2 linked regions of the Chlorobaculum tepidum TLS genome follow. The protein of the gene in region 1 interacts with the protein of each later gene in a pairwise test. Links are inferred from orthologs where the notes say so. Each region holds a gene or a part of one and is shown on either strand. Other genes may lie near its edges.

What was found.
Region 2: the proteins of AYT24_RS02565 (region 1) and ftsA interact in binary tests that used the Escherichia coli proteins (3 or more experiments, as listed by UniProt). The link is inferred for Chlorobaculum tepidum TLS from one-to-one orthologs.

What each region holds. Positions count from the first base shown.
Region 1 is NC_002932.3:554,698-557,964, forward strand. What follows is about bases 264-3,207. They hold AYT24_RS02565 (rod shape-determining protein), read left to right. Parts: upstream 264-1,193; coding sequence 1,194-2,222; downstream 2,223-3,207. Other genes in these bases: hisD (histidinol dehydrogenase), read right to left, coding at 264-923; bshA (N-acetyl-alpha-D-glucosaminyl L-malate synthase BshA), read right to left, coding at 2,216-3,207. Also shown: more of hisD, read right to left, coding at 1-263; more of bshA, read right to left, coding at 3,208-3,267. UniProt on the Escherichia coli protein: Forms membrane-associated dynamic filaments that are essential for cell shape determination. Acts by regulating cell wall synthesis and cell elongation, and thus cell shape.
Region 2 is NC_002932.3:25,777-29,015, reverse strand. The notes cover bases 166-3,081. They hold ftsA (cell division protein FtsA), read left to right. Parts: upstream 166-918; coding sequence 919-2,244; downstream 2,245-3,081. Other genes in these bases: ftsZ (cell division protein FtsZ), read left to right, coding at 2,291-3,081; AYT24_RS00160 (cell division protein FtsQ/DivIB), read left to right, coding at 166-904. In the rest of the region: more of AYT24_RS00160, read left to right, coding at 1-165; more of ftsZ, read left to right, coding at 3,082-3,239. UniProt on the Escherichia coli protein: Essential cell division protein that assists in the assembly of the Z ring. May serve as the principal membrane anchor for the Z ring.

The sequences.
Region 1 (3,267 bases):
GTTACAACAATCGCGCCGTTATCCGTGAGCGCGCGAGTGATCACCTCGCCACGAAGCATCGTGCCCGCAAGGCGAGCAGCAGTCTCCCGCACGGCGTCGGCCAGCTCGGCGGATGGCGTGATGAGCACCGCTGATGCGTCGGGATCGTGCTCGGCCTGCGCGAACATGTCCATCACGATGAATTCCGGCTCCGCGCCTGCGTCGGCGATAACCACCACTTCTGACGGCCCGGCGATACTGTCGATGGCGACGTGGCCGAACACCTGCTTCTTGGCGAGTGCGACATATTTATTGCCAGGGCCGGTGACGATGTCAACCTTCGGAATGGTCGCCGTGCCGTAGGCGAACGCCGCCACGGCCTGTGCCCCGCCGAGGCGATAGACGCTGGTGATGCCGGCGACTTTCGCGGCAGCGAGGATGTGCGGATTGACCTTGCCCTCAGCGTCGCACGGGGTGGTCATGGAGATTTCATCGACGCCGGCCACCTGCGCAGGCGCGGCATTCATCAGCACCGACGAGGGGTAGGCGGCTTTGCCGCCGGGCACGTAGAGCAGCGCCTTCTCCATCGGCGTGACGCGCTGGCCGAGGATGACGCCACCCTTCTGTTCGTAGAAAAAGCTTTTCTCCGCCTCGTTGCGATGGAACGCCGTGATGTTTGCAAACGCCTCTTCGAGAATGGCGATGAACTCCGGATCAGCCGCCGCGTACGCCGCCTCGATCTCCGCTTCCGGCACCCGCATGTCATAGAGCCGTATCCCCTGGAAGCGCTCGGTATAGTCGAGCACGGCGGCATCGCCCTCCGTTCTGACGCGATACAGAATGTCATCGACCGTCCGCTGGGCATCGGGATCAAACGATACCGTCCGGTTGAGCTGTTCTCTGAGGGCTGCCTCGTCCTGGGGGAAATGGTAGATCGTTAGCACTGCGCTTCTCTGTTTTATAATAATAGTGTGGCTTCGATATGCCGGGTTTTGAACACTTGTCACGTAATGTAAGCATTGGCGCTTTGAAACGAAACTCCGCCCTCAGGAAGAATGCTTGCCAGACAGCTCAAAAAGGGGCATTCCCGCTCACGATTTCATTTGAAATAAAGGTTCCATTAAGTACTTTTAGGCTTCATTCAAAACCTTGGAATCGGGCCTGATTTTGCTACTTCCAAGCCACTATGTACCATACCAAGATACTTACTCACCATGGGCATTTTCAGTGACCTGTTCAGAGACATTGCCATCGATCTCGGAACAGCCAACACCCTCATTTTCATCCGCAACAAGGGCGTCGTGCTTAACGAGCCATCCATCGTCGCCCGCGACCGCAATACTGGCAAAGTCGTCGCCATCGGCCACGACGCCTTGCTGATGCACGAAAAAACGCACCCTGGCATCGTCACCATCAAGCCGCTGGCCAACGGCGTCATCGCCGACTACGAGGCGACCGAAGAGCTGATCCGCGGTCTCATCAATAAAACCAAGAAGCAGTTCTCGCTCGGCATCCGCCGGATGGTGATCGGTATTCCGTCGGGCATTACCGAAGTGGAAAAAAGGGCCGTGCGTGACTCGGCAGAGCATGTTGGCGCCAAAGAGGTCTATCTGGTGGCTGAACCGATGGCCGCCGCAATCGGCATCGGCATCGACGTGAAGGAGCCGATGGGCAACATGATCGTTGACATCGGCGGCGGCACCACGGAAATTGCCGTGATTTCGCTTGGCGGCATCGCCTCCGGCGAATCGCTGCGCGTGGCGGGCACGGACATCACCAGCGCCATCATTCGCCACTTCCGCAAGGCCTACAACCTTGCCATCGGCGAGCGCACCGCCGAAGAGGTCAAGATCAGAATCGCCTCGGCTTATAAGTTGGACAAAGAGCTGACCATGAACGTCCGTGGCCGCAACCTCGTCACCGCCCTGCCGGAGGAGCGTGAAATCAACTCCGCGACTATCCGTGAGGCCATCGCAACACCGATCAGCCAGATCATCACCTCGATCAAGAAGAGCCTCGAAGTCACCAAGCCGGAGCTTTCGGCGGACATTCTCGACCGCGGCCTTTTCCTTGCTGGCGGCGGCGCCTTGATTAAAGGGCTGGACAAGAAGATCAACGAGGAGACCAAGCTGATGGTGCATATCAGCGAAGACCCGCTCACCGCCGTCGCGCGCGGCACCGGAGCAGTGCTCGAAGATCTCGAGAAATACCGCTCGGTGCTGCTTTCGACCAAACGCTACTGAGCTTTGCGCTCGCGAGCCTCGTCGATCAGCCTGCGGTAAAACGCTTCGTATTCTTTGACCTTCAGGGCGGTTTTGAACCGCCCTGCCTGGTTTGCAGCAGCCCCTGAAAAGCGCTGCCAGACTTCGTCGTCCCGTAAAATCGAAAGCGCACTCCGGCTCATTCCCTCGATGTCGCCATGCGGATGGCGGAAGCCGTCCACTCCTTGCCGCACGAATTCCGGAAAACCGCCGGCATCGGTCACCACAACAGGCACGCCGCAGGCCATTGCTTCGAGTGCGGCGAGGCCAAACGATTCGACGTTGCTTGGCATCAGCATCAGGTCGGCGATAGACAGCAGCGGTACGATGTCATCGAGCTTGCCGAGAAAGCGCACCCTGTCTCCGATGCCGTAATTCCGCACCCAGGTCTCCGCCTCGCTGCGATCCGGCCCGTCACCCACCAGCAGCAGGGTGGCCGGAATCTCGCGCCGGATGCTTTCGAACACCGCCAGCACATCCATGATGCGCTTGACCGGCCGGAAGTTCGAGATGTGAATCACTACCTTGCCGCCATCCAGCCCAAGCAAATCCCGCCGTCCGGGCAGGCGCTTGAACACGGCGGTATCGACAAAGTTGTGAATCACCTCGATCTTTTTGCGCGGTGTGAACATGCGAATGGTCTCGTCGCGCAAGTAGCCTGACACCGCCGTTACGCCGTCCGACTTGTTGATGGCGAGTCGCACCGCGTCGCTCATGCTCCGGTCGGCACCAACGATGGTGATGTCGGTACCGTGCAGCGTTGTGACGATGCGGAAACACTCCGCCGCGGGGCACTTCTCTTCGAGCATTTGCCGGGCCAGCATGGCGCTGATGGCGTGGGGAATGGCGTAGTGGGCGTGCACGACGTCGAGCTTTTCATAAAACGCCACCTCGGCAATCTTCGATGCCAGCGCCAGTGAGTGGTACGGCGTTTCGAACAGCGGATAGTTCATCGCCTCGATCTCATGGCAATAGATGTTCCGCGAATAAAGCCCAAGCCTGAACGGAGCCGCCTGGCTGAAAAAAT
Region 2 (3,239 bases), 530 kb from region 1 along the record:
ACTGCGTCAAGATCCGGCGCTGCCGGACCTCGATGCACCTGAATCGGTGCGTCCTCGCAGTGGCAAGCTGCGCCGACTTTTCGGTACCACGCCGGTGATGATGACCTTCGCCGCGCTGCTGCTCGCGGCGGTCGCGGCGCTCTCGTGGTACGCCACGCAGTGGAAGCAGCAGGTGACGGTCCACCGGGTGGTGGTCAGCGGCGTGAACCTGATTCCCACCGCTTCCATCGAACGCCGCCTGAACCGGTTCAAGGGAAAAAATCTGGATGAGGTCAGGCTCGACGATGTCCGCCGGGCGCTCGCCCCGGAACCCTGGATCAAGCAGATGCGAATCAGCAAGGAGCTGAACGGCATTCTGCGCGTCGGCATCGATGAGCGGCGTCCGGCAGCGCTCATGGCTGACGCGGGACAGCCACTGATTATCGATACGGAAGGAAATCTTTTGCCCGACGAAGCAGTCTCGGAGCGCTTTCGCCTTGTGCCGGTATATGGCGCGAGAAGCACTCGCCCGGCGCGCCCCGGAGGCGTCCGACGGCTGAATGACAAGGACCGGAATCTGCTCTTCGAATTGCTCGTCGCCTTCGATCAAAGCACTTACGCCCGGCTGATGGTTTCAGCCATTCATCTTACCCCCGACAACCAGACATGGTTCACCGTGACGGGGTCGCCAATACGCTTTGTTGTCGGAAACGACGGGAATTTCAAGGAAAAATTGAAAAAATTCGAGATATTCTGGCAAAAGGTTGTTGCAAAAAAAGGCATCGATTGTTATGAGTCGGTCGATCTTCGCTTCCGGCAGAGAGTGTTCGCCACTTCGCCCGTAAACGAAGAAGCCTCCGTAGATTCTACAGCGGCGCCGGTTGCCCCGCCTGCGGGCGGCCAACTTCCCGATGAACACCATTGAACTCAAAACTTCTCATGCCGAAGAGCAATATTGTAGTCGGTCTCGATATAGGTACAACCAAGGTCTGCGTCGTCGTCGCCGAAAAGGACGACGTCGGCAAGCTCAACGTCCTCGGCAAGGGGCGCGCCAACTCTGAGGGGTTGCAACGGGCGACGGTGGTCAACATCAACAAGACGGTTGACGCCATCAGGAAGGCGGTGGCCGATGCTGAACGCGAGTCGTCGATCAAAATCAAGGGAGTCAACGTCGGCATCTCCGGCGCGCACGTCCACTGCATCTACAGCAACTCCGAAATCAGCGTCAACCAGTCGGGCATCGTCAACGAGTCCGATGTGCGGCGCTTCCTCGAAAAGGCCAAAACCAACATCCGCTATCTCGACATCGACCACGAGATCATTCACGTCATTCCACAGGAGTTCATCGTCGATGACCAGGATGGCGTGCTCGATCCGATCGGCATGGCCGGAACGATCATGCGCGGCAGCGCCTACATCGTCGTTGGACTTCGGACCAAGATCCGCAACATCAAGCAGTGCATCGAAAAGGCAGGCCTCGAAGTCAGCGCCATGACCTTTGAGCCGGTGGCCTCCGGTCTCGCCGTGATGAAGGAGAGCGAGAGGCGGAGCGGCGTGGTGGTGATCGACATCGGCGGCGGCACCACCGAGGTGGCCATCTACATCGACGGCGCGATCCGTTATTCCGAGGTGATCAAGGTTGCGGCCAACGATGTGACTCACGATGTGGCCTATGGCATCAAGGCACTCAACGACGTGGCTGAAGAGATCAAGATCCAGCACGGATGCGCCTATGCAAAGGTGCTCGACAAGGAGGAGGAGATCCTGATCGAGAGCATCGAGGGACGGCCGAGCAAGTCGTTCCCGAAAAGCTCCCTGACGGTGATCATCGAAGCCCGCATGATGGAGATTTTCGAACTGGTGCGAGACATCATCAAGCGCTCGGGCTACTACGACTACCTGAACGCCGGAGTCATCATCACCGGCGGCGGCGCGCTCTTGCCCGGCACCGGCGAGCTGGCCAGGGACATTCTCGGTCTCGACGTGCGCACGGGCTATCCGGAAGGGGTTTCGGGCGGCATCAAGGATGCGATCAACAACCCGATGTACGCAACGGTGATGGGTCTGGTAGCTCACTCGCTCCAGAACAATCTGTACCAGGATTACGGAGAGGTTGCCCCGGCACCGTCCGGGCAGACTCAGGAGCCGGTTACGTCTTCTCCTGAACCCTCGCAGGCTCAACAGAGTCCCGAGCAGAATCCCGATACCCCGCCAACCGGAAAGAAGTTTGTTGACCGTCTGAAAAAGTTTTGGGATCAGTTGTAGCAGAGATAGTTACCTGTAACGACAGGAAAAACAAGGAATAGAGAGTATGGCATTCGAACTCGATCCAGGCCTGTTCGACAGCGATCAGGACAGCGGAGTCAATATCAAGATTGTCGGCGTCGGCGGATGCGGCGGCAATGCCGTCAACAATATGATGGACCGGAAGATCAGCGGCGCCGAGTTCGTCGTCTTCAACACCGACCGCCAGGCGCTCCTGAACTCCAAGGCGCCGATCCGCGTGCAAATTGGCAAAAAGGCCACCAACGGCCTTGGCGCGGGGGCCGATCCTGCCAAGGGACGGCTCGCTGCCGAGGATGATCGCGAGCTGATTGCCATGCAGTTGCGGGGGGCCGACCTCGTCTTTATCGCGGCTGGCATGGGCAAGGGCACCGGCACCGGCGCAGCGCCGGTCGTCGCCTCCATCGCCCGCAATATGGGCATCCTTACCATTGGCGTCGTCACCCGCCCCTTCAGCTTCGAGGGGCAGATCAAGGCGCGTATCGCCGACAGCGGCATCACCGAACTGCGCAAGTATATCGACACGCTCATCATCGTCGAGAACGAAAAAATCCTGAGCATCGCCGATGAAGGCGTCAGCGCCACCGAGGCCTACAACATGGCGAATGACGTGCTGTTCCGGGCGGTCAAGGGTATCGCCGACATCATTACCCACCACGGCCACGTCAACGTCGATTTCGCAGACGTCCGAAGCATTATGCAGAGTGCGGGTGACGCGGTCATGGGGTCTGCCGCCGCTGCCGGAGAGCGTCGCGCACTGAAAGCCGCGTCGGATGCGGTCACCAGTCCGTTGATGGAGGGGGTCAAGATGCGCGGTGCCAAGGGGGTGCTGGTCAACATCACGGGCGATGTGACCATGCGCGACATCGCTGATGCCATGAACTACATCGAAGAGCAGGTTGGCAGCGATGCCAAGATCATCAATGGCTATGTCGATGAGCCGCAGGTATCGGGCGAAATCCGGGTCACGGTAATTG